Phyllobacterium zundukense: one gene and its partner. Each later gene encodes a partner of the first gene's protein in a complex. Links are inferred from orthologs where the notes say so. Each region holds a gene or a part of one and is shown on either strand. Other genes may lie near its edges. The genes, in order: dapF and BLM14_RS00280.

Evidence for each region.
Region 2: the proteins of dapF (region 1) and BLM14_RS00280 are in contact, whole or in part, in a solved structure (PDB 5YGU), measured with the Escherichia coli proteins. The link is inferred for Phyllobacterium zundukense from one-to-one orthologs.

The regions. Positions count from the first base shown.
Region 1 is NZ_CP017940.1:3,879,595-3,894,322, reverse strand. Bases 1-2,992 are described here. They hold dapF (diaminopimelate epimerase), read left to right. Parts: upstream 1-1,045; coding sequence 1,046-1,939; downstream 1,940-2,992. Other genes in these bases: mtaB (tRNA (N(6)-L-threonylcarbamoyladenosine(37)-C(2))-methylthiotransferase MtaB), read left to right, coding at 1,939-2,992; BLM14_RS19460 (NADP-dependent oxidoreductase), read left to right, coding at 1-903. Also shown: more of mtaB, read left to right, coding at 2,993-3,234; signal recognition particle-docking protein FtsY, read left to right, coding at 3,258-4,820; BLM14_RS19440 (septation protein A), read left to right, coding at 4,820-5,488; BLM14_RS19435 (hypothetical protein), read left to right, coding at 5,591-6,016; BLM14_RS19430 (DsbE family thiol:disulfide interchange protein), read right to left, coding at 6,025-6,621; heme exporter protein CcmD, read right to left, coding at 6,618-6,791; BLM14_RS19420 (heme ABC transporter permease), read right to left, coding at 6,788-7,558; heme exporter protein CcmB, read right to left, coding at 7,603-8,268; heme ABC exporter ATP-binding protein CcmA, read right to left, coding at 8,268-8,876; aconitate hydratase AcnA, read left to right, coding at 9,169-11,856; BLM14_RS19400 (DUF1223 domain-containing protein), read left to right, coding at 12,092-12,817; BLM14_RS19390 (DUF2794 domain-containing protein), read left to right, coding at 13,210-13,584; BLM14_RS19385 (GNAT family N-acetyltransferase), read right to left, coding at 13,588-14,136; BLM14_RS19380 (Bax inhibitor-1/YccA family protein), read right to left, coding at 14,301-14,728. UniProt on the Escherichia coli protein: Involved in the succinylase branch of the L-lysine biosynthesis and in the biosynthesis of the pentapeptide incorporated in the peptidoglycan moiety. Catalyzes the stereoinversion of LL-2,6-diaminopimelate (L,L-DAP) to meso-diaminopimelate (meso-DAP).
Region 2 is NZ_CP017940.1:61,463-76,115, forward strand. What follows is about bases 1-2,917. They hold BLM14_RS00280 (RNA pyrophosphohydrolase), read right to left. Parts: upstream 1,763-2,917; coding sequence 1,238-1,762; downstream 1-1,237. Other genes in these bases: atpD (F0F1 ATP synthase subunit beta), read left to right, coding at 1-699; BLM14_RS00275 (F0F1 ATP synthase subunit epsilon), read left to right, coding at 772-1,179; BLM14_RS00285 (divergent polysaccharide deacetylase family protein), read right to left, coding at 1,795-2,917. Also shown: more of BLM14_RS00285, read right to left, coding at 2,918-2,940; BLM14_RS00290 (S41 family peptidase), read right to left, coding at 3,043-4,368; BLM14_RS00295 (murein hydrolase activator EnvC family protein), read right to left, coding at 4,358-5,620; BLM14_RS00300 (glycosyltransferase family 2 protein), read left to right, coding at 5,975-6,694; BLM14_RS00305 (ArnT family glycosyltransferase), read right to left, coding at 6,636-8,123; BLM14_RS00310 (DUF1328 domain-containing protein), read right to left, coding at 8,268-8,432; BLM14_RS00315 (response regulator), read right to left, coding at 8,515-9,309; BLM14_RS00320 (NepR family anti-sigma factor), read left to right, coding at 9,497-9,700; BLM14_RS00325 (RNA polymerase sigma factor), read left to right, coding at 9,713-10,264; BLM14_RS00330 (response regulator), read right to left, coding at 10,242-10,643; BLM14_RS00335 (Crp/Fnr family transcriptional regulator), read left to right, coding at 10,804-11,553; BLM14_RS00340 (sensor histidine kinase), read left to right, coding at 11,725-13,074; BLM14_RS00345 (hypothetical protein), read right to left, coding at 13,084-13,305; BLM14_RS00350 (HWE histidine kinase domain-containing protein), read left to right, coding at 13,587-14,653. UniProt on the Escherichia coli protein: Master regulator of 5'-end-dependent mRNA decay.

The DNA of each region.
Region 1 (14,728 bases):
GTGCTGCTCAAGATCCTGTTCCTGTCACTCGATCCCTACATGCGCGGACGCATGGATGACGCAAAATCCTACGCCGCGCCGGTCGCGGTCGGAAATGTAATGGAAGGCGGCACGGTCGCCGAAGTCATCGCGAGCAATAATGATCATTATGCGGCCGGCGACATCGTGCTCTCGCATTCCGGCTGGCAGAGCTATGCAATCTCCGACGGCAAAGGGCTGACCAGGCTCGATCCAAAGCTGGCACCGGTCTCTACTGCACTGGGTGTTCTCGGCATGCCCGGCTTTACCGCCTATGCTGGTCTCTTGACCATCGGACGGCCGCAACCCGGTGAAACGGTGGTTGTCGCAGCGGCCAGCGGTCCGGTCGGCTCGGCCGTCGGTCAGATAGCCAGGATCAAGGGAGCACGAGCAGTCGGCATTGCCGGAGGTCCGGACAAATGCGCCTTCATCAGGAATGAACTCGGATTCGATGCAGCGATCGATCACCGCGCACCCGATTTTCCAGAACAGCTGAAACAGGCCTGCCCGGGTGGCATCGATGTCTATTTCGAGAATGTCGGGGGGCCGGTCTGGGACGCGGTCTTTCCGTTGCTTAATTCCTTCGCCCGAATCCCGGTCTGCGGTCTGATTTCTCAGTATAGCGGCATCGCCCCATCAGAGACCGACCGGTTACCGGGTGTCATGCGAGCTGTTTTGACCAAGAGCCTGACAATTCGTGGTTTCATTCAGCGCGAATTCGTCGATCAGCGTCCGGCATTCCTGCAAGCCATGCCTGAATGGCTGCGCGCTGGTCAGGTCAAGTACCGCGAGGATATTGTCGATGGTCTGACAAACGCGCCGGAGGCATTCATGGGGCTCCTTGAGGGTCGCAATTTTGGCAAGCTTATCGTGCGGGTTGCCTGAAGAGGGCAAATAACGAGCAAGCGACGAGATCGCCAGTTGCAGCGCGCAGCTTTGATGCGTGCTGGCACTGGCATTTCCTTCCCTTTTCCGCCATATAAGCCCTCTACGACGATGTAATGGCAATGACAGGCTGGCGATAAGCATGGCGGCACGCGCACAATTTGCGAAGATGAACGGGCTCGGCAACGAAATCATCGTTGCCGATATGCGCGGACGTGCGGACCGGATTACGCCGGAGGCCGCCATTGCGCTAGACCGTGATCCCGCGACCAAGTTCGACCAGATCATGGCCATTCACGCACCAAAGACCAGCGGCACGGAAGCCTATATCGAGATCATCAATTCCGACGGCACGCAGGCTCAGGCTTGCGGCAATGGCATGCGCTGTGTGGTCCAGGCGCTCAGTTCCGAAACGGGCAAGCGCGAATTCACGTTCGAGACCATCGCGGGAATTCTGACCGCGCACGAACATCCCGACGGCCAGATATCCGTCGATATGGGCAAGCCGCGCTTCGACTGGCAGGATATCCCACTGGCTGAACCGTTTCACGACACGCGCAGGATCGAACTGCAGATCGGCCCCATCGACGCGCCGGTATTGCATTCGCCCTCCGTTGCCAGCATGGGCAATCCGCATGCGATCTTCTGGGTCGACCAGGATGTCTGGACCTATGACCTCGAACGGTTCGGCCCGCTGCTCGAAAACCATCCGATCTTTCCGGAGCGCGCCAATATTTCAGTCGCACATGTAACCAGCCGCCACGCCATCACACTGCGCACCTGGGAACGCGGCGCTGGTCTGACCCGCGCCTGCGGCTCGGCCGCCTGTGCTGCCGCGGTTTCTGCCGTGCGCACTGGCCGTACCGAGCGCACCGTTACGGTAACCGTTCCAGGTGGCCCTCTGCTTATCGAATGGCTCGAAAACGATCACGTGATGATGACCGGCCCGGCCGAGTGGGAGTTTTCAGGCGCCCTCGACCCGCAGACCGGTGCATGGCAGCGCGACGAAACGGCACCTTCGCAGGGAGCCGCCTGATGGCTGTCGACGTCGTCACCTTTGGCTGTCGGCTCAACACCTATGAGTCCGAGGTGATGAAGCGTGAAGCCGATGCGGCCGGGCTCGGTACGCTGGAAAATGGTGCGATCATCTTCAATACGTGTGCCGTCACCAGCGAAGCGGTGCGCCAGGCAAGGCAGGCGATCCGCAAGGCGCGCCGCGACAACCCGGAAGCGCGCATCATCGTTACGGGTTGCGCGGCCCAGACAGGCGCGGATGATTTCGCCGCTATGGATGAGGTTGACCTTGTACTTGGCAACGAGGAAAAGCTGAAATCCAATTCCTACCGCATGCTGCCGGATTTCGGTGTCAACCAGTTCGAGAAGGTGCGCGTCAACGATATCATGGAGGTGCGAGAGACCGCGTCACACATGGTCGACGCGATCGAAGGCCGAGCCCGCGCCTTTGTTCAGGTGCAAAATGGCTGCGACCATCGCTGTACCTTCTGCATCATTCCCTATGGACGCGGCAATTCCCGCTCGGTCCCGATGGGCGGGGTAGTTGAACAGGTCAAGCGGCTCGTCGGCAATGGCTATAATGAGGTAGTTCTGACAGGCGTGGACATGACCAGCTACGGTCCTGACCTGCCGGGAAACCTTCGCCTCGGCAAGCTGGTCAAGACTGTCCTCAAAGAAGTGACGGATTTGCAGCGCCTGCGCCTCTCCTCCATCGATTCAATCGAAGCTGACGAAGATCTGATGGAGGCGCTGGCGACTGAAAAGCGGCTGATGCCGCATCTGCATCTGTCGCTGCAGTCAGGCGACAACATGATCCTGAAGCGCATGAAACGGCGCCATTTGCGCGAAAATTCCATCGAATTTTGCGAAAATGTGCGCCGGATTCGCCCCGATATCGTCCTTGGGGCGGATATTATCGCGGGTTTTCCGACCGAAACGGACGAGATGTTCGAGAATTCGATCCGGATCGTCGAGGAATGCGGACTGACGCATCTCCACGTTTTCCCGTTCAGTCCGCGCGAAGGTACACCTGCTGCGCGTATGCCGCCGGTTAACCGCCGGATCGTCAAGGCACGTGCTGCAAGGCTGCGGGCTGCGGGCGATGCCGCCTATCTCAGCCATCTGCATGGCCTTGTCGGCACTCGCCAAAAAATACTCATCGAACGCGAAGGCCTTGGCCGCACGGAAGGTTTTACTCTCGTCGGTATTGACGGTGGGACGCCGGGCCAACTCATCGAGTGCACGATCAACGGTCATGACAGTGACAAGCTGTTGGCCATTGATAGTGGCAATGATAGCAATCGGCGCGCAGCGTAAACTTAATCAGCAAAGCAGTTTTCATGGCTCTGGGTTTCATCAAGAAGATTTTCTCCTTTGGCAAGAAGGAGGTCGAAGGGGTTCCGGTCGAAGAGACCCCGACCGTGCCGGGGGCGTCTCCGACAGTCGAACAGGTCTACGAGGATACGGCGGCACAAGAGGCACTACCGGTTGCGGCTGAAACTGCACCTGTTGCAGCGGAATCGGTCGAAAGCCAAGCGGCTTACGCCGAGCCCGAAGCTGTCGTCGATGAACCGGCGCCGGAACCGGAAATTCTGCCGGAAATCGAACCTGTCATCGTTGAGCAGGTCGAAATCGCGATTGCTCCGCTCGAAGATCCGGTCACAGCAAAGATCGAAGCGGCACCCTTACCTGAAGCAGTCGGAGAGCCTGATGAAGCCGCCATTGCGGCTCTCGAAACTGTTCCAGAAATAGAGGCTGCAGCGGAAGAACCATCCGGGGCTGCGGCAGAACTCCTTGAACCGCCGATGGGCGAGCGAGTGATTGAACCGGTAGCAATACCAGCGCCGGAAATTCCAGCGGCTGAAATTGCGGTGTCGATTGAACCTGCTCCCGTGCCGGTGAAGCCCTCGTCGTCAAAGGTGACGGTCAGCAGAACGGTCGAGGAAAAGCAAGCCGACGAACCACTTCCCGTTGAGCCGGAAAAGCGGCTTACCTGGTTCGAGCGCTTGCGCAAGGGCCTGTTCCGTTCCTCGCAACAGCTCGGTGATTCCATCGGCAGCATATTCACCAAGCGCAAGCTCGATGAAGACACGCTGCAGGATCTCGAAGATGTTCTGATCCAGGCCGATCTTGGCATGGAAACGGCTATCCGCATCACCGATGCCCTTAGCGCCACGCGCTATGGCAAGGATATCAGCACGGAAGAAGTCCGTACCATCATGGCGTCGGAAATCGAAAAAGTGCTCGGCCCGGTCGCCAAGCCGCTGGAGCTTGATCTCTCGCACAAGCCGCACGTCATTCTCGTCGTTGGCGTCAACGGCACCGGCAAGACCACGACAATCGGCAAGCTTGCGGCCAAACTTACCGCGGGCGGCCTGAATGTCATGCTTGCCGCGGGCGATACGTTCCGTGCCGCCGCCATCGAGCAATTGCATATCTGGGGCAAGCGTACAGGCGCTCCGGTCGTCTCGTCGAAACTTGGCGCCGATGCAGCAGGACTTGCCTTTGACGCCTGGAAACAGGCAAAGGAAGCGGGAAGCGATGTTCTGATCATCGACACCGCCGGCCGCCTGCAGAACAGGGCGGAATTGATGGAAGAACTGGCGAAGATCGTTCGTGTGCTTGGCAAGAACGATCCGGAGGCACCGCACACGGTGCTGCAGACGCTCGACGCCACCACCGGTCAGAATGCGCTGAATCAGGTCGAGATCTTCAGGAATATCGCCGGCGTCAATGGTCTGGTCATGACCAAGCTTGACGGCACGGCACGGGGTGGCATTCTTGTCGCCATCTCGGCCAAACACAAACTGCCTGTTTATTTCATTGGCGTGGGCGAACAGGTCGAAGACCTTGAGCCGTTTGCCGCGAGAGATTTTGCCAAAGCCATTGCGGGAGTTGCATGATGGAAGAATCCGTATTCGAACGTGATCCGTCCGATCCGGCACATAAGGAAGTCAATCCCCTGCTGAAACTGGCTTTGGAACTGGGCCCCCTCATGGTCTTCTTCTTCGCCAATGCGCGCGGCGAATGGCTGATCGAACGTTTTCCAGTATTGGCCAATATAGGTGAGCCGATCTTCATCGCGACAGCCCTGTTCATGGCTGCGACGGCGATAGCACTGAGCGTATCGTGGATCTTGATCCGCAGCCTGCCGATCATGCCGCTGATTTCCGGTATTGTCGTTCTGGTTTTCGGTGCCCTGACGCTCTGGCTGCACAATGACACCTTCATCAAGATGAAGCCGACCATCGTCAACACGCTGTTCGGCGTCATTCTGCTTGGCGGGCTTTACTTCGGCAAATCGCTGCTCGGCTATGTGTTCGACAGTGCCTTCAAGCTGAATGCCGAAGGCTGGCGCAAGCTGACCATGCGCTGGGGTATTTTCTTCCTGTTCCTCGCCGTGCTGAATGAAGTCATCTGGCGCAGTTTCTCAACGGATTTTTGGGTAGCCTTCAAGGTCTGGGGCACCATGCCGATCACCCTGCTTTTTACCTTTGCGCAGATGCCACTGGTGATGAAATATTCCCTTGAACAAGAGACACCCGAAAAAGCGGCAAGCAAAGACAAGTAAATCCGCCAAACGGCCATAATTTCCACCCGATCGCGACGAAATCCCGCCGCGATCTGCGCTCAAGAATCGCGGCAACAGCAACGAATTCAGAAAGCGCGCTCCATGAAAACGGCTCTCATCGTGATGACCCTGATGGGTTGCGACTGCGATGCGAAAATCTGCGAATATATCAAGACCGCAGATGCCGGCTGGACCAGCATCGAGCGTTGCCGCGCTGATCTCGAAAGCCAGATTCGCCAGAACACCAAGGCCGATTACCCGCTGATTACCGCGACCTGCACGGTAAAAGCTGCACCGGGAACAGCGGTAGCCAGCCGGTCCTTTACAGTTCCGGCGCCCGCCGCCGACCGGCCGATCGAGACGTTGGCGCTCGGAACACCTATTGACGCGCCGGTTACGGTCGCAACGAAGACGACATTCGGCTATCGGATGATCACCGTCCCGCTCACCCACGCCTATGACAGCACAGCGACGGCCGCAACCCGCGCGGCTGGTTGGGTGAGGCACTACGCCATGCTGGAAAACTGAGAGAACTGTTACTTCTTTAGAGCGGTTTCCACAGCCGGCATCAGATCATCGCGGATCGACTGTTCGGTGAAGGGCCCGACATGCTTGTAGGCGACGATGCCGTCCCGACCGATCAGGAAGGTTTCCGGCACGCCGTAGACGCCCCATTCGATCGCGGCACGGCCATTCGTGTCTGCACCGATCATCGCATAGGGATTGCCGAGCTCATCCAGAAAACGCAAGGCGTTTTCGGTCTTGTCCTTGTAATTCAATCCGGCCAGACGAATCCGCTTGTCTTCGGCAAGCTGCATCAGCAACGGATGCTCCACCCGGCACGGCACGCACCAGGAACCAAAGACGTTGACGAGGGTGACCTGTCCCTTGAAGCTTGCAGGATCAAGGCCGGGAACCGGCTGTCCATTCTTTTGCAAGCCGCTGACGGCAGGCAGGACAAGGTTTGGTGCGGGCTTTCCGATAAGAGCCGAGGGGATGACGGATTCATCCCGGCCGGATGCAAGCTGGAAAGCGAAAATCGCCGCGAGAGCGACGAAGAGAATAAGCGGCAAGAAGACGAACAATGAGCTGCGCTTCGCCGGGATCTTGTCCACCTGATCCTGTTCCGTCACGATGCGCTGTCCATCTTCGTCTCGGACCTGCGCCGCACACCGCGCGATTCAAGTTCCAGCAACGCCCGGCGCTGGATACGCTGATCCATGAAAATCCACCCAATCAGGCCGGCCAGCACAATGAGCGCGGCGCTATATGAGGCAAGGACAAACCCGGTATGGCTCATCATTGTTCCGTCCTCCGTTCCGCGCTACGCGCCGCGACACGGCGCATGGCGATAACCCGGCGGCGCCAGATTTCATTGCGCATCGCCATGATATGTAATGTGAAAAACAGCAGCGTAAAGCCTATTGCCATCACCAGCAGTGGCCAGAGCAATGACGGATCGATGGTCGAGCCACCCATGCGGAAAACCGATGCGGGCTGGTGCAAGGTGTTCCACCAGTCAACGGAAAACTTGATGATCGGAATATTGATGAAGCCGACCAGCGTGAGGATGGCGGTGGCTTTCGCCGATTTCGCTGGATCGTCCATGGCGCGTGTGAGTGCGATGATCCCGAGATACATAAGGAACAGCACGAAAACCGAGGTGAGACGCGCATCCCACACCCACCATGTGCCCCACATGGGCTTGCCCCAGAGCGAGCCGGTGATCAGGGCGAGCGCTGTGAACACCGCGCCTATGGGGGCAGCAGCCTTGGCGGACACATCCGCCAATGGATGACGCCAGACCAGTGTGCCGAGCGCCGCGATGGACATGATCGTGTAGCACATCATGGACAACCAGGCGAAAGGCACATGGATGAACATGATCTTGACGGTCGAGCCCTGCTGATAATCGTCGGGCGCCTGCATCGACATCCAGAAGCCAACGGCAAGTACGATAATCGTCAATCCGCCGAGCCAGGGTAGTACAGCGCCGGCAAGGCTCAGGAACCTTGTCGGGTTTGCCAGGTCGATCCATCGTCCGGTCTTGGAAACTGCATCACTCATCATGTTCTCTTAGCTTTCCGGGGCCCTTTTCGCAATTCACCTCTCTGTCAGTCTGCCGAGGATTTCAACGCCGCTGCCGCCGCCAGCGGTCCGAGAACCGCAAAGAACAGCGTAATCGCAGCAAGAATAAGGAAAGGTGCCAGAAATGGTGCCGGGTCTTCAACTGCGCCATAGGACGCAGACACACCGAAAATCAGTACCGGTATGGTCAGCGGCAGGATGATTACCGAAACCAGAAGGCCGCCTCGGGGCAGCGAAACCGCGACGGCTGCCCCCACCGCACCGATCAACGTGATTGCGGGAGTACCGACCAGCAGCGTCAGCGTGGTCGCACCAATCGCGGCCGGTTCCATATTCATGAACAGGCCGAGCAGGGGCGATGCGACCACCAGCGGCAGCACGCTCACGGTCCAGTGCGCCAGGCATTTCACCAGCACGGTGAGCGCCAGCATGTGCCGCTCCTGCGCCATGATCAGCAGATCGAGCGAACCATCGTCGCGGTCTGCCTGAAACAACCGGTCGAGACCGAGCAGAGTTGCCAGCAGGGCGCCGATCCACAGCATCGCAGCGCCGATACGGGCGAGCAGCTTTAAGTCAGGCCCGACACCGAAGGGAACAACGGCGATAACCGCGAGGAAGAAGAGGATGCCGACCAGCGCGCCGCCGCCGGCACGCAACCCCAACCGGATTTCGCGCAGGAACAAGGCCCCCATTATACCATCGTCCCTAATGACAGTTCTCTTGAACCTTCGAGCCCGAGCGGCAGATGCGTTGCGGCGACAATGATCCCGCCCCCTTTGAGATGCGCTTGCATCAATCCGGCGAATTGCAATTCCGATGCCTTGTCCAATCCTGCCGTCGGCTCGTCCAGCAGCCACACCGGGCGATCGCTGAGTAGCAGGCGGGCAATGCTCGCTCGGCGTTTTTGCCCGGTGGAGAGATAGCCGAACGGCAGGTGGCCTATATCGCCAAGACTGACACGTTCGAGTGCTTCGGCAATGGAGTACTGGCCCGTCCCGTTGAACGACTGCCAGAAGCGCAGATTTTCATCGATGGTCAAGACAGGTTTCATGGCATTGAGGTGGCCGAGATAATGCGAGGCTGCCACAAGACCCTCAAACGCAACCGGCGCATCATCGAGCCGAAGCTTGCCTTCTGCCTGTAGCAGCAGCCCGGCGATGATTCGCAGCAGCGTGGATTTACCCGCTCCGTTGGGCCCGGTGACAAGCAGGGCTTCACTGGCGGAAACAGCGAAATCAAGGCCGGAAAACAACCGTTCTCCACCCCTTTCCCCGCCCAAGTTTTCCGCGATTAGTCGCATCAATGGCCCGCTTCTTATATGTCCCCGAATACCACGCGATCATTTCGACGCAGCATGCATTTTTGACCAATGTCGGTCTGGCACAGATCGACGAAAAACTCTATATAGCTGTGAACCATGCCAGCGGTCGGTGTGGAAACCATTTTTGGCCGATCTCGATATGGGTGCCGTTTTTGGACACCTGTTGCGGGACGGACAGCGGAAATGACTGCACCCGCACCTTAGCGCGTCCTTGAAACGCGGCAAAGGCGTTCGTCCCGGGTTTAGGCCTCAGCATAAGGACGAACGCAAAATGTCTCAGATTGACAGTTTCAAATGCCGTAAAACCCTCACCGTGGGGGACAAGGAATATGTCTATTACAGTTTGACCGAAGCCGAAAAGAACGGCCTGGAAGGCATTTCCCAGCTTCCATTTTCCATGAAGGTGCTCCTCGAAAACCTGCTTCGCTTTGAAGACAACCGCTCGGTTTTCAAGAAGGACATTGAAAACGTTGCCAAATGGCTTGTCGACCGCGGCAGTGCCGGTGCAGAAATCGCCTATCGTCCGGCGCGCGTCCTAATGCAGGACTTTACCGGTGTTCCCGCAGTCGTGGATCTTGCAGCGATGCGCGACGCCATGGTCAATCTCGGCGGTGACCCTGAGAAGATCAACCCGCTCGTCCCGGTCGATCTCGTCATCGACCATTCCGTTATCGTCGATGAATTTGGCAATCCGCAGGCGTTCAAGCGCAATGTCGATCTCGAATATGAACGCAATGGCGAGCGTTACCGCTTCCTGAAGTGGGGCCAGCAGGCCTTCAAGAATTTCCGCGTCGTGCCGCCCGGCACAGGCATCTGCCACCAGGTCAATCTCGAATATCTGGCGCAAGCCGTCTGGACCAAGGAAGAAGACGGCGTAACCGTCGCCTATCCGGACACCTGCGTCGGCACCGACTCGCACACCACAATGGTCAATGGTCTGGGTGTTCTGGGCTGGGGCGTTGGCGGTATCGAAGCTGAAGCCTCCATGCTCGGCCAGCCTGTTTCCATGCTTCTGCCGGAAGTCATCGGTTTCCGCCTGACCGGCAAGGTCAAGGAAGGCGTGACGGCGACCGATCTGGTTCTCACGGTTGTGCAGATGCTGCGCAAGAAGGGCGTCGTGGGCAAGTTCGTCGAATTCTTCGGCCCCGGTCTCGAAAGCATGACACTGGCTGACCGCGCCACCATTGGCAATATGGGCCCGGAATATGGCGCGACCTGCGGCTTCTTCCCGATCGACCGCGAAACCATCAACTACATGCACATGTCCGGCCGCGACGAAGACCGTCTCGCCCTTGTCGAGGCCTATTCGAAGGCGCAGGGCATGTGGCGTGAACCAAATTCAGCCGATCCGGTATTCACCGACACGCTGGAACTGGATCTCGGTACCGTCGTTCCGTCCATGGCCGGACCGAAGCGTCCGGAAGGCCGTATTGCTCTTGAGGGCATTGCATCGGGCTTCCATGAATCGCTGCAGAAGGAATACAAGAAGACCACGCAGCTCGATGCCCGCTATGTTGTCGAAGGCGAGGACTACGATCTTGGCCATGGCGACGTTGCCATCGCCGCCATTACCTCCTGCACCAACACCTCGAACCCAAGCGTTCTAATTGCGGCCGGCCTTCTTGCCCGCAATGCCGCTGCCAAGGGCCTGAAGTCCAAGCCCTGGGTAAAAACATCGCTTGCGCCTGGCTCGCAGGTTGTCGCCGCCTATCTCGAGAATGCCGGGCTGCAGAAGGAACTCGACAAGCTCGGCTTCAATCTCGTCGGCTTTGGCTGCACCACCTGCATCGGCAATTCCGGCCCGCTGCCGGCGCCGATCTCCAAGACCATCAATGACAAGGGCCTGATCGCTGCGGCTGTCCTTTCCGGCAACCGCAACTTCGAAGGCCGCGTGTCGCCCGACGTGCAGGCAAACTACCTGGCTTCGCCGCCGCTCGTCGTCGCCTATGCGCTGGCTGGTACCGTCACAAAAGACCTGACCACCGAGCCGCTCGGTGAAGATCAGAGCGGCAACCCGGTATTCCTCAAGGATATCTGGCCGTCTTCGCATGAAATCCAGGAATTCATTACCAAGAACGTCACTCGCAAACTGTTTTCAGCCAAATATGCGGACGTGTTCAAGGGCGATGAAAACTGGCAGGCGGTCAAGGTGCCGGCGGGTCAGACCTATGCCTGGGACGACCAGTCGACCTATGTGCAGAACCCGCCGTATTTCGTTGGCATGGGCAAGACCCCCGGCAAGGTCAATGATATCAAGGGAGCCCGCATCCTTGGCCTGTTCGGCGACAAGATCACCACAGACCACATCTCCCCGGCCGGTTCGATCAAGGCTGCTTCGCCGGCCGGCAAGTACCTCACGGATCACGGCGTCGCTCCACTGGACTTCAACCAGTACGGCACGCGTCGCGGCAATCACGAAGTGATGATGCGAGGCACCTTCGCCAATATCCGCATTCGCAACCACATGCTCGGCGAGAACGGCCGTGAAGGCGGCTACACGTTCCACTATCCCTCCAAGGAAGAGATGCCGATCTATGATGCGGCCATGCAATACCGCGCCGAGAACGTCCCGCTGGTGATCTTCGCCGGTGTGGAATACGGCAACGGCTCGTCACGCGACTGGGCGGCCAAGGGCACCAACCTGCTGGGTGTTCGCGCTGTGATTGCCCAGTCCTTCGAACGTATCCACCGTTCGAACCTGGTCGGCATGGGTATCGTGCCATTCGTTCTCGAAGACGGCACAAGTTGGCAATCGCTTGGCCTGAAGGGCGACGAAATCGTCTCCATCGAAGGTCTGGCCGCGATCCAGCCGCGCCAGAAGACATTTGCCACGGTGACCTACGCCGATGGCAGCGTCAAACAGGTGCCGCTGATCTGCCGCATCGATACGATCGATGAACTGGAGTACCTGAAGAACGGCGGCATTTTGCAGTACGTTCTGCGCGATCTCGCTGCCTGATCGATCGGAATCATGAAAATAAAAGGCCGCCGGGCAACCGGCGGCCTTTTGATTGGGTTGGAGAGAACAAACGTGATCGAATTCACCTCAAAGTGACTTCCTCTTGAAACGTCCGGCTCCTATCAATCATCTCGCAATCATTTTATCTGACAACAAGCCCATTCAAATTGGGAAGTGAATACAACCTGTGCCTTTGCCTGTTCTATCCAGACGTATTTTGATCGGTGCTCCGCTTCTGGCGGCAGCTGCCTATGTGCTGCCGGTCTGTGCGGAGAACGTTGGCAAAAAGCCTGATGGTGTTGTCGAACTTTACACGTCCCAGGGTTGCGGTTCCTGCCCGCCAGCAGATGCGGTGCTGAAAGAGCTCGCGACCGAAGGGAAGGTTGTCGCCCTCGCATTTCACGTGGACTATTGGGATTATCGCGGCTGGACGGACAATCTTGCATTGCCGGAAAACACCGACCGGCAGAACGCCTATCGCACGGCGCTGCGCCTGAACGGCGTTTACACTCCCCAGGTAATCCTGAACGGCCGCGAACATATGAATGGGCAGGATGGCCAAAAGATTCGCAGGCGCATTGCAGAAACGCGCGGCACACCGACCGGCCTGACCGTCCCGGTTTCGATCGAGAAGACCGCGCCTGACCGGCTGCTGATAGATATTGGCCCCGGTTCCGGCGCGACAAATCCTGTTCGAGTTCTGCTCGCCTATTTTAACCGGGAAACCATCGTTGAAATTCCCGACGGCGAGAATGTCGGGCGCAAGGTGAGTTACGCCAACAGCGTGCGGGCGATGGAAACAGTCGGCATGTGGGACGGCAAGCCCCAGAAAATTGAAATTCCGCTGAGTGAACTCGCCAGTAAAAAAGCGACCGGATGCGCAGTTTTGCTGCAGGAAATGCTCGGCGAAGGCAAACCCGGTCCCATCATTGGGGCGTCCATCATGGCGGCGAAACCCTGATAGAACCGGCTCCCAAACAAAAACAGGCCGGATAAATCCGGCCTGAGGTATTGGGGCATGTTGTCATATATAGGGAGACTAATTGGTTCGGACCCAAACAACCCGTTGGGCGGGGGGCTTGGGGTATCGGATTGCTCGAGAGCGAACCGTCTCAGACAACATGACAACGATGTTGGGTTTCGAATCGGGCGGCAATGCGAACAGATAATGGCGAGAATGTGTCAGACCATCACCATTGGAATCAAGCCGTATTGCTTCGTGAGAATGATCAAAAAACAGTTTGCAAAGCCAATAATTGGCATCCGCACGATCATTCCGGTCTTGTAAATACATGCGGAACAGGTCACCTTTATGTCATCCAGGTGTCACACGACAAATTTAAGGGCGGTTGATTGATGGACAGCAATGCGGGTGGCGATGAATCGCAACAGCAGGCGAAACTTATCTCTCTAGTGCGCACCAGTGATCCGCCCATTACCTTCAATCGGCGTGAGCTTGATCAAATCCTTCGCATATACGGCTTTATGGTCTCCGCGGGCGAGTGGCGCGATTATGCCATCGATCACCTGATGGATCGCGCCGTCTTTTCGATTTTTCGGCGGGCCAGCGAAGTGCCGATGTTTCGGGTCGAGAAAAACCCCAGACTGGCCCGCAAACAGGGGGCCTATAGCGTCATCGCCGCCAGCGGCCTCATTCTCAAACGCGGCCATGAACTCGATCGCGTACTCAGGGTCTTTGACAAAAGCTTGAGTATCGTCCGGGGATAGGCGTTACGCTCTTAGTGGGGGCTTGCCGGGCAGCGTCTCGGCGCCGCCATTCATGTCGAGTTGCATCAACGCCGTATCCAGCCAACGGCCATGCTTGAAGCCCGAACCTCTTATGGTGCCACAAAACGAGAAGCCGGCGCTGGTGTGCAGCCGTACCGACGCGGAGGCTTCGTGACCATCGCCAATGACTGCGATGAGCTGGCGAAAACCGAGAGCAGTACAATCCTTGATCAGTCGCTGCAGAAGCAATTTGCCAAGTCCGCGGCCTTTGGCTTCGGGCGCGACATAGATCGAATCTTCCACGGACCACCAATAGGCAGGGCGTGTACGGAAGTAGTTGGCATAGGCATACCCGAACACCGATCCTCCGTACTCCGCCACAACATACGGAAAACCGTCTGCGGTAATGGCATGAAACCGCCGGACCATTTCGTCAAAGTCAGGCGGATCAATTTCATAAGTCGCCGTTCCATGGAGAACGGCATCACGATAAATCTCGGTGATGGCGGCAAGATCGGCAGGACGCGCCGAGCGGATTTCTATTGGAGACATGGGCTTCGCAGCAAAGGTCAATCTTGACAGCTTCATGCACTTCTTTGCCAACAATTTGAAGAGGCCCAGACATAAACTTTGCCTGCGGCATCGTTTGGTGAACGAGGCACCAAAGAAAAGGGCAGCGTTTCCGCTGCCCTGATCTTCAATTCATGTTCGGGTGGTTATTCGCGGTTGCCCAGGAACTGCAGCAGGAACATGAACATGTTGATGAAGTCGAGATAGAGACGCAGCGCGCCCATGATTGCCTTGCGGCCATAGGTGTCCGCAGCATCGCCTTCGTAGTACATTTCCTTGATATTCTGCGTGTCATACGCGGTAAGGCCAGCGAAGACCAGAACGCCGATGGCCGAGATCGCGAACTGCAACGCACTGGATGCAAGGAAGATATTGACCACGGAAGCCAGGATGATGCCGATCAGACCCATGAACAGGAACGAGCCCATTCCGGAGAGATCACGCTTAGTGGTATAGCCATAAAGCGAGAGCGCGCCAAACGATGCCGCCGTGATGAAGAATGTCTGCACGATGCTTCCGGACGTATAGACCAGGAAGATCGAGGACAGCGACGCACCAACAAGGGCTGCATAAA
Region 2 (14,653 bases), 3.8 Mb from region 1 along the record:
CAGGGCCAGGACGTTCTGTTCTTCGTGGACAACATCTTCCGCTTCACGCAGGCCGGTTCCGAAGTGTCCGCTCTGCTTGGACGTATCCCGTCCGCCGTGGGTTATCAGCCAACGCTGGCAACCGACATGGGTCAGATGCAGGAACGCATCACCACGACGCACAAGGGTTCGATCACCTCGGTTCAGGCCATTTACGTGCCCGCCGACGATTTGACCGACCCGGCACCTGCGACCTCCTTCGCGCATCTTGATGCGACGACGGTTCTCAACCGCGCGATCTCTGAAAAGGGTATTTATCCGGCTGTTGATCCGCTCGACTCGACATCGCGCATGCTCGATCCGCTGATCGTTGGCGACGAGCATTACCAGACAGCCCGTCAGGTTCAGTCGATCCTGCAGCGCTACAAGTCGCTTCAGGACATCATCGCCATCCTCGGCATGGACGAGCTTTCGGAAGAAGACAAGATCGCGGTCGCTCGCGCCCGCAAGATCGAACGCTTCCTGTCGCAGCCGTTCTTCGTTGCTGAAATCTTCACCGGTTCACCGGGCAAGCTGGTTGATCTTGCGGACACCATCAAGGGCTTCAAGGGTCTTTGCAACGGTGACTATGATCACCTGCCGGAAGCAGCGTTCTACATGGTCGGTTCGATCGACGAAGCGATTGAAAAGGCACAGCGTCTGGCAGCAGAGGCTGCCTGATCTTAAGACGACAAGCGGGCTACGGCCCGCCATGTCCACCTTGGTCAAGACCTTTAGGATTGAGTGAATATCATGGCAGAAGCCTTCCAGTTCGAACTCGTGTCACCAGAGCGCCTACTCCTCTCGGAACAGGTCATTGAAGTCGTGGTTCCGGGTACGGAAGGTTACATGACGGTCATGGCGCACCATGCACCGCTGATGGCAACCGTGAAGCCGGGTGTTGTCACCGTGAAGACGCCTGACGGCAAGCCGGACAGCTACGTCGTATTCGGTGGTTTCGTCGATGTGACGCCGGATGGCTGCACGCTCCTCGCGGAATCGGCGGTACACGTCACCGATATAAAGGCTGATGAATTGCAGCGCCGCATACAGGACGCCAAGGAAGACTTTGAAGACGCGACAACTCGCGAAGACCGGGCCAAGGCAGAAGATCTTCTCGGCCAACTGACGACACTTGAGGAAGCCATCAAGGCTGCTTGAGATCAGAATCGATTTTATTATTAAAGCGGGCTTTGGGCCCGCTTTTTTATTGCCGGATTCAGCCCGATAAATGCTGGAAAGCAGCGACGACTTCTTCGTAGACCCTGCGCTTGAAGGGCACGATAAGATCAGGAAGTTGCGACATGGGCTTCCAGGCCCACCGGTCGAACTCGGCTGTATGTCCACCGGGCGGCGGGTTTATCGCGATCTCGCTTTCGTCGCCCTCGAAGCGATAGGCAAACCACTTTTGGGTTTGGCCGCGATACTTACCCTTCAATGCCAAGCCGACAAGGTGGGGTGGCAGGTCGTAATTTATCCAGTTTGGCGCTTCCGCGAGAAGAGTGACGGTCTTCATACCGGTCTCCTCATAGAGTTCGCGCAGCGCTGCAGGTTCAGGATCCTCACCTTTGTCGATACCGCCTTGCGGCATCTGCCAGAGCTGCGTCGCTCCATCCATTTCGTCATTCTGAATGACGATGCGATGACCGGCCCAGACAAGACCCTCCTGGTTAAGCACCATGATGCCAACACAGGGCCGATAGGGCAGGGTTTGCGGATCGGCAGGCTTGGTGTTTTTGCTCATGTAGATGCTCCAAATCGCTGGCTGCGCCGGTGCTAACCTCTTTCGGGGTCACGTACAAGGGCGGACACGGGCACAATCTCGATGCCTCTGGCCTTGGCTTCATTAACCCAGGAAGTGACTGCTTCCACTGTGACCTCGAAAGCGGAGCCCGTTGCTATTGCCGTACCCTTGGCGCGGGCTATGCGCTCCAGCTCGTCAAGTTTCTTCAGGATTGCGCCGCGATTCTGTGTGGAATCGATCAGCACATCGGCGGCGGCAAATGGCGTGCCCTGCTGCGCAGCAATAGCATCGGCCTGGCTGCGCGCGGAGGTACCATCGTCGAGATAAAGCAGGCCGCGTTTGGAAAGATCCTGGATAACAGGCGTCATTGCGTTGGCGTCAGCGGTAAAACGGGCTCCCATATAATTCATCACGCCGGTGTAATTCGTGATGCGACCCATGGCCCTGTGCAGATTTTCCAGCGTCGCTGCCGGCGGCGCATCGACGGTCAGCGTGTTGCGGCCTGGATTGACGCGTGGATAGTCGTACGGCTCCAGCGGAATCTGCATGAGGATTTCATGGCCGTCCTGGCGAGCCGCCTGCATCCAGCGGCCGAGGCTGTTGCCTTCCGGCGAGAAAGCCAGGGTTATCTCCGCCGGAAGCGCCCGAATTGCCTGTTGTGAGCCAGTCTGTGACAGGCCGAGTCCGCCTATGACGATGGCAACGCGGGCACCGCGTGCGCCGGACCAGGGACGGGCATAGACGTCGAGGGGGCGACGTCCGTCAGGCGCGACGACCGGTAGCGGCCCTTGCGGGCTCTGCTCGAGCATATCCTGCTCTGGCAGATGCGCGGTGCGGGGATCCTGCGCGCGTTTCGTCGGGTCGCCGACAACGATGATCTTGGGGCCGCCTTGGGGAGCAGCGATGTTTCCGGGCGAGCTGCTGGTATCACCTGCCGGTCCGGATGCGGCTTCGGCTTTAGGTGCCGCTGGGGGAACGTCGGCGACCTGCGGCTTCGGCGCCTCGGGAACGGGGCGGCGAAAACCCTGGTGACTGGTGAAGGCGATAAGCGAAGCCAGACCGACAATGCCGAGAACAGCCGCGGAAGGCAGAAGCCAGCGGATTGCCGTCTTTTTGTCAGTTTTCTTGCTGGGCCTTTGGCTGTTTTGCCCCAGCGGCCGGTTAATATCGGAATTCACGCGTTCTGGCCGATGCGGGGAGAGATGAAGGATGGGTATTCAAAAGGCCGATAAGCCAAGGGGACCAGACTAAAATGTGAAAGTCTGATCCCCTTGTGCATGTCAGTTAGGTACACCCTTTTTGGGGTCCGGCGGAAAGGCTGCATTCGCCTGCTCGCCGCGCAGAAGCTTCAAAGCCTGAATGAGCTGAAGATCATCCTTCAGATCCGGTGGCACGTAAGCGATGGAGCCAGAACCTTCCGCATCTTCCTGAGCGCCCTTGATATGGCCCTTCAGATCCGATTCACCGCGGGTAATATCCTGTCCCTTGAGCTCATCTGGCAATGGTTGCTCGACTGCGATATCCGGTACGATGCCCTTGCCCTGGATGGACTTGCCGGCAGGCGTGTAATACAGCGCTGTCGTCAGACGCAGCGCGCCGTTTTCACCCAGCGGAATGATCGTCTGCACCGAACCCTTGCCGAATGAGCGGGTACCAAGGACTGTGCCACGGCGATGATCCTGCAGCGCACCTGCCACGATTTCCGAAGCACTCGCCGAGCCGCCATTGATCAGAACGATCAATGGCTTGCCATTGGTCAGATCTCCTGCGCGAGCATCGAAGCGGGTAATGTCCTGCGGATCGCGACCGCGCGTCGACACAACCTCGCCCTTGTCGAGGAAAGCATCGGAAACGGCAACTGCCTGATCGAGCAGACCACCCGGATTGAGGCGCAGGTCGAGGACGAAGCCCTTCAGCTTGTCATCGGGGATCTTGCTCTCAATATCCTTGATTGCCTTCTGCAGGTCGTCGAATGTCTGTTCGGTGAACGAAATAACGCGGACATAGCCGACGTCATTTTCAACCCGGTACTTGACGGCTTTGACCTTGACCACATCACGGACGATGGTCAGCTTGATTGGCTTGTCGGCACCCTGACGAATGAGCGTCAGTTCGATCGGCGTGTTGACCTCACCGCGCATCTTGTCGACGGCGTCTGTCAGGGTCAGGCCGCGCACTTCGGTGCCGTCGATCTGTGAAATGTAGTCGCCGGCGAGTACACCGGCCTTGGATGCGGGAGTATCTTCGATTGGAGCGATGACTTTCACCAGCTCGTTTTCCATGGTGACTTCGATGCCGAGGCCACCAAACTCGCCCTTGGTCTGGACGCGCATGTCCTGAGCCTGTTCGGCGTTCATGTACGACGAATGGGGATCAAGCGAGGTCAGCATGCCGTTGATGGCGCTTTCGACCAGCTTCTTGTCATCCGGCGGCGTGACATACTGGGCGCGAACGCGCTCGAAAATATCACCAAAAATTGATAGCTGTTTATAGGTGTCGGTGCCCGCAGCTTCTGCAGCGGTTGTGGGCAGAGCACCCTGCACAACGACCATTGCCGTCGCACCCAGCAGTGCTCCAGCCATAAGAAGCGATAACCTACGTATCATTTGCGGTCCTTCCAGCAAGCCGTGCCGCCCACCAGGGAGCGGGATTAACAGGTTTTGTATCCTTTCGGAACTCAATGTAAAGCATTGGAGCTCCATTTCCCATCGGAACAGGTGCGGTACTGGCAATAAGTTGCTCGTTCATCACACCGACCGGCTCTCCCGCCAATACAAACTGATTCTGGGAGACATTGATCTTTTTCATCCCTGCCAAAACAACATGATATCCGTTCCCGGCATCAAGGATCAAGAGCTGTCCATAGGACCGGAATGCGCCAGCATAAAGGACAACTGCATCTGTCGGTGACGTAATTGTCGCACCGGCAGGCGTTTCCAGTGTATCACCCTGCACGGCGCCGCCCAATCCGTCGTCATCGCCGAAATGCTTCACCAGTTTGCCCACAGCTGGCATGGAAAGATGGCCCTTCAGCGACGCGAAATTAACCTGCGCCGAAAGCCGGTCCTGGTTGGAGGCAAAATCGTCAGCACGTTGCTGACTCGCTGCCAGTTTCTGCTGTTCCTGGGCACTGGCGGCATCGGCGGCTCGTTTGACTTCCTGCATGTCCTGTTCCATGGACGCAATGAGATCGCGGAGCGAAGTGGCTCGTTTGGCCAGATCTTCGGCGCGTTGCTGTTCTGCCTGCCGCGTTCCTTCCGATGTTGTCTGCAGTTTCTGTTTTTCGGTCAGGAGAAGATCAAGGCGTTTCTTCTCCTCTGCCTGGCTCGACAGTGCTGCAGTCAGGCGGCCCCGTTCTTCGGAGATCGAGGTTCTAATCCGGGTCAATTCCTCAAGGTCGGCTATCAGGACCTCCGTCTGCTGGCGCATTTCAGGGACCACGGCGCCGAGCAGAACCGCGCTTCTGACCGAGGCGAGGGCGTCATCAGGACGAACGAGAAGAGCAGGCGGCGGGTTCAAGCCCATGCGCTGCAACGCAGCCAGCACCTCGGCGAGTGCGCCCCGCCGCTCTTTCAGCGAATTCTTGATCCCGTCTTCCTGCTCGCGGAGGCCAGTCAGTTTTTCACTGAAGCTGGCAATGTCCTCGCTCAGCTTCTTCTCCGTCTTGGCAGACTGGATGAGCGCTGCAGTAATTGACGTTTGATCCTTTTTCAGGGCGGCAATTTCGTTGTCGAGCGTGGCTACACGTTCTGACGACAGGGATATCTGGCCCGTTAGATCTTCAAGCTCCTTGAGCGTTTGCGCCCGCTTCGCGTCCAGGGATTCCGGGGCAAGTTGCTGGTTCGGCGGCTGCACCATTTCTTGTGCCCGGGCCGGGGATGCACAGACAAGGGCAAGCGTCAGGACAACGACACATGAGAGGGCGTGTTTACCTGAATCCAAAATTGCCTTGTGTGCCTCAAATTTCATTGCCGGACCGGAGCATAGGAATGGTTTGATCCCGACTTTAAGAAAAGTTCGATTAATGAAGCATTAACCATAAACCAGCCGGGTCGAAAGCCATTCATTTTTGTATCGATCGGCATGGCGGAATTGCGGCGCGACCGTACTCTTGCGTAAAATTGCTGTCCACCTATCTTCTTGCACTATAGTGAATACAGACCGGCCAAGCGCAATTCGCAAGTGATTCACCGGCTCACAATGGTTCTGAATATGCCCGATCTGACAATCGTAATTCCTGTCCACAACGAATCTGGAAATATCGGCTCCCTCGTCAAGGAAATCAATTCAGCCCTGGTTTCCGGGCCGACCTATGAAATCATTGTCGTCGACGATGGTTCCACAGATGAATCTGCCGAGGAGGCGATGAATGGCGGCAACCATGTTCGCGTGCTCCGCCATGAAAAACGTACCGGCAAGTCGCGGGCGCTTGTCAGCGGCTTTCAAGCGGCAAACGGGCAGTGGATCGCAACGCTGGACGGTGACGGGCAGAACGACCCGGTGGATATTGTTCGTTTGTGGCCACGGGTCCAGAGCTCAAAGCCGGCGCTTTTCGCGGGTATAAGAAAGCGACGCAATGATGGTGCAGTGAAATTGCTGACATCGAAATTTGCCAATTTCGTCCGCAGGCGATTGCTGAAAGATGATTGCAGGGATGCCGGGTGTGGTTTCAAAATACTGCCTGCCAGTGTAGCGCAGAGCCTCCCCTATTTTGACAATATGCACCGCTTTCTTCCGGCCTTGTCGCGCCGGGCCGGTCTTCCGGTGATCGAAGTCGATGTAGAAGATCGACCGCGCCTTGCAGGTGTGTCGAAGTACGGTTTCTTTGATCGTGCTGTCGTCGCATTCCTGGATACGGTTGGCGTGTTCTGGCTTATCCGCCGCTACTCTGATCCGGTAAGGGTAGTTGAGATGAATAACGCTGGAAGCTGAAGGTTCTGAGCTTGCCGCTTTGGTTTCTTGTTGGCGCGGTAACCCGCGTCACCGGTCCGATCGGCTCTGCATCCTCGGGCAGGTGCGACAGGGCATTGTCGCCAGGTGCATCGCCTCCCTGCCAGACGAGAACAATATCCTGTGCGCCGCCCCGCTCAGGCGGCCAATGGAGCAGGGCAGCTACATTCGCTGCATCGTCCTGGCGATTGGAGACAATCCTTGCGGGAGAGGGGTTCTGGGCGCGAATGGCCAAGCTGACCGCATCAAACGGAAAATTGAACCGTTCAGTGCCAAAGAGCGCAATGCCTGCTACGGCAACCGGAGCAACCAGATAGAGCGCGCCAGATATAGCCAACAGGTTTCGTGCGCCGAGAATCTGCGGCAGGTACAGTGCAATCAGGATAGCTGTGGGTGCGAGGATCGGCGCCATGTAGCGCTCGGCGACGGAATGGTAGTCGGCCGCAAAAACAAGCACGGCGAAGGCGGCGAGACCTATGAGTACCGTGCGCAAAAGAACCTTGCGAACATCGGCGTCGCCATCTGGTGCAGGACGCGGATGGTCTCTTACCTGGCCAATAAGAAAGACGATGACTGCCGGTCCCGACCAGAGGAAAGTCGAAATCAGAAGACTGAGAAGCCCGTCAATTCCGAGGTGCGGCAGATCAAGGGATTCGAGGTAACCAATTGCGTTGCTGAGCTTGGCCATCCTGCCGGCCGTAGCTGCCAATGGAGCGTTAAGGGACGCAATGACCACGGGGGTGAAGGCGGCCACAAAGATCGCGATCGAAATCCAGATGGGCCGGCGAAACAGCTGCCGGCGGATGCTTTTTGTCATCCACGCCGCAATCAAAAAACTGGTCAGGAAAATGAAAAAATTATACTTGGCCAAAGCGCCAACAGCAGTCCAGATACCGAACCAGACATAGGCACCAATGCCCTTGCCGGACCGCATCAAGGCAAGGGAATGGATGATACCAACCGATGCGACAATAACCAGAATCGTATGGGCCGTGGTTTGGATCGACATCCAGACAATTTGAGGCAGAAGCGCCGAAGCAGCCAACGCCAGAATGCCGGCGCGGCCACCTCCAAGTCGGCGTGCCGAGTCGAAACAAAGCCAATGATAAAGTCCAAGTAAGGAAAGCCTTACCAAAGCTACAGCGAGAACCCAGTTCCATCCGGTAAGTTCCAGCGCCAGACGGACCAGCCAGTTGTAGAGGGGCGGATGGGAGTTGCCATAATTCCAGGCAAATCCCACTTCGCCGACAAATTGCGCTTCGTCAATTTCCATAAAGGGTGAAAGGCTAAGACGCAGGGCGATGAGGATTGCGACATAGGCAATGATGGCCCGAGGTGCCCGCCGGGCGAGGGAGGTCCAATTGATCGCTGGGCCGTCGAGCAAGGCACTGCTGAAATTTCGCCAGAACACTTTGGGCCTCGCGCTTCGTGTCATGGTCACCTACTACGAAAATATAATTTGCCGCAATCCCAAGTTCGGTTTCTCCGAGCTTGAAGTGCAGGAAACAAAAACCGCCAGCGCAGGGCTGGCGGTTTTTATTCCGATAGCAGGCATTTATGCCCGGCGAATGATGCTAGCGATAAGCGAGATCAGCAACAGTGCCAGGAACACATAGAATATAATTTGCGCGATACCTGCCGACGCACCGGCGATACCACCAAATCCCAAAGCGCCTGCAACAAGTGCTATGATCAGAAAAATTACAGCGTAGTAAAGCATTTATCATCTCCCTGTTCTGTCAGATTCGAAACGGATGGAGCGCCGTTTTGTTCCCTCACCCGACGGAAGTGATGCTTGTTGCTTACACCTTTGCCTTGCTGTTTTCCTTGAAGAACAAGGCCTGTGTGATCAAAGCCTTGACCATATCCGGATTGAAGGGTTTCGTGACGAGGAATGTGGGTTCTGGTCTTTCGCCTGTCAGCAAGCGTTCGGGAAAGGCTGTGATGAAGATGACAGGTATTGAGTCCTGGCTAAGTATGTTGTTCACCGCATCGATGCCGGAACTTCCATCTGCCAATTGGATATCGGCAAGGATCATGCTTGGGCGGGTGGCGGAATAGATTTTCAACGCTTCGTTGCGGGTTCGGGCAATGCCGACCACGCGGTGCCCGAGACTTTCGACCATGTGCTCGATATCCATGGCGATCAGTGGTTCGTCTTCGATGATCAGAATATCGGTGGCAATCTGCTTCGAAATGCCGACGGATGCCTCGTCGAGAAGTTCATAAAGTTCGCTCTCCGTGACATCGAGGATTTCCATCGTCTCTGCCTGGCTGAAGCCTTCGAGGCTGATCAGCAAAAAGGCCTGACGGGCCTTGGGCGCGATGGCCGTCAGGTTGGCAGCTGCGTGTTTTTCCCAGCCGAACTCCGATTTTAGTTCGAGGGGGCGAACATTGACGGAGTTGAAGTGCTGAATCAGCAATCTATAAATGCTCACCCTATCCGATGCTGTCTTGGGGAAGAGGGAAACATCCGTAATAAGGATTTCCAGTGTTGCCGCTACATAGGCATCGCCCGAAGACTGGGAGCCAGTGATGGCGCGGGCGAAACGGCGAAGATAGGGCAGATGTGGGGCTATCCTGGTGGACAATGACATTATGGCGAGTTCCCTGTTATCGATGGGGGTATCAAGATGACGAAAGAGTTCACAACCAGAACACATTCGCAAAAAAAAAGTTCCCCGTAACGGAACTTTTCCTTTGGTCAGGTATTGTCGTCATTAATGTGCCCCGGCCGTAAATTCATGAACAACGCAGCGACGAACCACCAGCAAAGATTAGATGATGAACGCCAAAAAGAACTCCCTTGCCGCTCCCGAAAGGGGGCGTGTCCGTCGCCGCGACATCAAGAATGCGGAGACAGAAATTGGTTTGAAGCTACGCGCGCTTTTTGCATCGGTACAGGAGGAGGAAATTCCGGCTCGTTTTCTGGATCTTCTGGAGAAGCTTGATGAGGCTGAACGCAATCATGCACAATCATCCAAATAAACAGGCCGCCGAATGGTACATGAATCGAGCGATTTCAAGAAAAGCCTGATTGCGTCTCTGCCCAAGTTGCGGGCGTTTGCGGTTTCGCTTGTCGGTAATCCGGACCGGGCGGACGACCTCGTCCAAGACACGATCATGAAGGCCTGGGCCAAGCAGGATTCATTTGAACCCGGTACAAATATCAAGGCCTGGCTGTTCACCATCCTTCGCAATGAATTTTACAGCCAGATGCGCAAGCGCGGGCGCGAAGTTCAGGATTCGGATGGTATCTTTACCGAACAGCTTTCCGTTCACCCAGCGCAATATGGGGCGCTTGACCTTCAGGATTTCCGCAAAGCCCTTGAAAAGCTTCCCGATGACCAGCGTGAAGCGATAATTCTTGTTGGAGCTTCGGGCTTTTCCTATGAAGAGGCGGCTGAAATTTGCGAATGCGCAGTTGGAACGATTAAGAGCCGCGTGAGCCGTGCCAGGACGCGCTTGCAGGAACTGCTCGAGGTACAGGGCGAAGTCGACTATGGCCCTGATTCAATAGCGACACAGGTTACATCAAACAAGTTTGCCTGACCCTAGTTGGCTCGCTGGAGCCCAGGATGGAAGTCACTGCCTTCATTATCTCGTTTTTTCCGTAAGGTTTCACAACGACCGGTGTGCCGGTAAATCCGTCAACGCCATCCCTTTGCTGGTCATAAGCAGTGGCAAACACGATAGGGACGCCGCGCTGCTGCAAAATCGAGGCTAGCGGCAAGGAGGAAACGCGGCGTGCCTGAACCTCAAGGATTGCAATGTCGCACTCAGCTTTGCTGTCGATCCAGATGGTGAGCTCATCTATGGCCGAGACCAGATGAATGGATTTCGCCCCGCACTCCTCGGCGATGCGTTCCAGTTCCAGCCCGATCAGGTATTCATCTTCCAGGGCCAGTAACCGCAGGCCGGTCAATTCCATAGGTGATACTCCCAAGGCCGCGTTCACGACCAAAGAAACACCTATGCGCGCACCCGTGTCATTGTGTCATTTAACTAAGACATATCAATCGCAAAGAAATCTGAAGCAAATTGCAAGTGACATGATAGCGTGTCGCACAATGATCAACTGAGCAGCTAGGATGAAAACGACAGCAGCGGCACGGCAGTTTCCCTGCGAAAAATGTCCATTGCAGGATTTTTCGCACTTCCAGCGGCACGAGAAAGACGAAGTGTCTTTCCTTTCCAGCTTCAAGATGGGGGAACTTGTTGCGGATACCGGTACCACTGTTCTCGTGGAAGGCGCCAACAGCGCGCACCTGTTTACAGTGCTCTCTGGCTGGGGCTTTCGTTACAAGACACTGGATGACGGCCGTCGGCAAATTCTCAACTATGTCTTGCCCGGGGACCTCATCGGGTTGCAAGGGTCTGTGATGAAAAAAATGCAGCATTCTATCGAGGCGTTGTCGCCGATGATCCTTTGCATGTTCCAGCGCGACAACCTGGCAAATCTGTTTCGCAATTTCCCCGCCCTTGGCTATGACATTACCTGGCTTGCCTCCCGCGAGGAGCAGATGCTTGACGAAATTCTGTTGAGCGTGGGCAGACGCACTGCGCTGGAACGGGCAGCTTATCTCTTTGCCTTTATTTTTCAACGCGCCCAATCAGTGGGAATGGTCAAAAGCGGCAAGTTGACGGTACCGGTAACGCAACAGCATGTGGCGGATACGCTTGGCCTGTCGATCGTTCACACCAACAAGACGTTGAAAAAACTCGCAAGCCGAGGCGCGCTCCGCTGGCTTGACCGGGGGTGCGAAGTTCTTGATGAACAAATACTGATGGATATATCGGGATGGCAAGGTCTGCCGGCTACGCCTCGACCGTATATTTGAATGGTTAGCGACCCGAAACAAAGGATGTTCAATAAACGATCCGTTGCTTCGGGCAGTCGCGAACCTCTGAATGGGTATGGGCCGTTCATGGATTGGAAGGAATATTTTTTGCTTTGGTGGCGCAAACTTGTTCTGAATTTTTCCCAAAGGCCGTTGAGGGGATTGGCGATTATGCTATCGCTCGGCCTGATCATTGGTGCGGCTGGCTCGACCATTATTCTCGCCCGCAGTTTTAACAATCAGATCCATGATGTCGTCGCCACCTACAAGGTACGCGAACAGGCCTATAGTTTGCTGGCTTTCGTGAATGAGGCTCACAGCAACCAGCGCGGATTCCTCCTGACCAAGAATGCGGAATTTCTCGATCTTTACCGGAATTCGGCGGCACGGCTGGACGAGAATCTCAATACCCTTGCGGAAATGACCAGGGACAACCTGCGCCAGCAGGCCATGGTAACCAAAATCCGGGACATGGTGAAGGAAAAGCAAGCAACGGTTGAGACGGCGGTTTCGTTTGCCCTTACAGGCAAGGACGCCGAGGCTCTGGCTTCTCTTGGACCGAGTTTCGGCATTGGCCAGCTTGATGAGATCACCAAGACTATCGACGGTTTCCTTGGTGAAGAAGATCGAAGGCTAATCGAGCGAAATATTGCAATGGACGGGATGAGAAGCTGGCTCACAATCGCATCGCTTTCATCGCTTGGCGGCGCGCTCATCCTGGCTTTCATTCTTGCAAGCCGCACGAGCCGCTATGTCCGCAGGCTGACGGAAGGTCAGTCAGCCCTGCTTTCCGAAAAATCCCTTCTTGAAAACATGGTGCAGAGCCGGACGGCGGAATTGGAAAAGGCCATGCTTGTCGCAAAGCGGGAAAGAGCGCGTGTGGAAGCATTGCTGCAGGACTCGGATCACCGCATCGGAAATTCGCTTGCGACGGTATCGTCACTGCTCGGTATCCAGATGCGCGACGTGTCCTCCGAGGAAATCCGCGGTGCACTTGGAGCGGCTCGCGACCGAATCCAAACAATATCGTCCGCTCATAGGCGCTTGCGGCTTGGAGCGGATCACGAAACAGTGCGAGCGGATGAGTATTTGCCTGATGTTATCGCAGACATCAAAGAAGCTAACGTCCATGATCGCGATATCAGTATTCAAGCCGACCTTGCGCCAATCAACCTCAGCTCTCGCGACGCAACGACACTTGGAATTATCATCGGAGAATTGACGATGAATGCCATAAAACATGCATTTCCGGGCAGGAGATCAGGAGAAATAAGAATCAATCTCTGGCACGGCGATGATGGCATATTGCGATTGAAGATTGCAGATACCGGTGTTGGCATTCCGAAAAGGCCGCACAGGCAGTCACCCGGTCTGGGGTCGCTCATTGTCAATCAGCTTTGTCAACAGTTCGGCGGATCGGCCACCTATTCTGCCAATCCCGGTGGCGGCACGATAGTGACCCTCGATTTCCCGTCGCTCACTGAGGTAGAGCCCCCAGACGATGCAGAAGTCGATGAATAATCAGTTCAGTCAGAGCGTCGCTGCGCCTGTCTCAGGTGTCGCGGCGTTCAATTGATCAAGAGCCAATTCGATATCGCGCAAATTCCTAGTCACGCCATCGTTCGGATCCATGCCGCCTTCCGTGGCCGCGCGTTGCAGGCCCCGAGCTTCGCTCAAGAGTTCTTCCAGTTTGGCAATCTTTTGAATTCTGCTCAGACTTTCGTCGGAAAGAATGTCGTTGGGTTCCTGCATGTCGGTCTCCTTTGGTCGCTGAACAGAAACGAAGCTGCCGATTAATTGTTCCCCACAAGGAACAAAGCCGAAATGGTTGCGTTGATGGGGAAAGCGTTTCGATTTTGAGTATAGGGCGCCTCATTGAGGGACGTCGCGTAGATATGAGAGCAAGGGACATTTCAGAAAACACGTTCGAATATTTATCAGGAGCGTCTCGTCGCGATGTTCTTTCGACGTTGAGAACGCTTGAGGTCCAGCAAGACAGTGACCTGAGCAGTTTGACGGAACTGGCACTCTCCATGTCTGGTACAGGTGGCGCGCAAATCTCGCTGGTCCATGATAGGCAGAGCCGGGTATTATCTCGCACTGGTGGCCTTGGTGCCGCGAACATCTGGATAATCGAGGCGAGTTCACTCATTGCTCCTGAGCCGAATTGTCTGGTCGTCCTCAATGCCGCTGAAGATGTTCGTTTTGCTGAAATCGATGCGGTTACCCATTCACCAAAGATACGATTTGTCGCCGTCGCGCCGATTTGTGTTTCGGGTGAATGCATAGGCGCGTTGAGTGTGATGTCGGATGAGCCGAGACTTGAATTCGGCCTGATGCAGCAGAAGCAGCTTGTGCAATCGGCCAAACTTGCAGGATCTCTCATCGAGCTTAAACGAGATTCCCGCCTGGGTGCTGATGCGATTGCAACACTGCATCTGGACGAAGATCGCAGCGCGATGGCGCTTGAAGTGGGCAATGTCGGCAGTTGGGTTTGGGATTTGCGCACAGGAATATTCACAGGTAACAGGATGGCCTATTCCATGTTGGGTTTGCGCGACGACGAACCCATGACTGGCGAAGACGTATTTCGCGCAATGCACGCAGACGACTTCCCCAGGATGAAATCTGCCTTCATCCGGGCGCTTGTACATAATCAAGATTATGTCGGTGAGTTTCGCGCAGCTTCATCAGGTCGATGGCTTCTTGGCCGCGGACGCATTTTCGAGCGGGATGCGGCGGGGAAGCCGGTTGTCGCGGTTGGTGTGAATATCGATATAACCGACACCAAGAATGCAGCCGAGAAAACGCGGCTTCTGCTGCGAGAGTTGAATCACCGGGTAAAGAATACACTGGCGATGTTGCAATCGCTGGCAAGACAGACGCTAAATCGCACATCGGATCCCGCGGAGTTCATGGAGGCGTTCTCAGGACGCTTACGCGCGATTTCCGAAGCCCATACATTGCTTTCCGATCGTGAGTGGAGCGGTATTGGCTTGGTCGATCTGATCGCCAAGCAAGTGGAGCCCTATGCCATTTATGATCCCGCACAGATCGAACTTTCCGGCGAGGATATGGTGCTGCCACCCGACCATGCCCT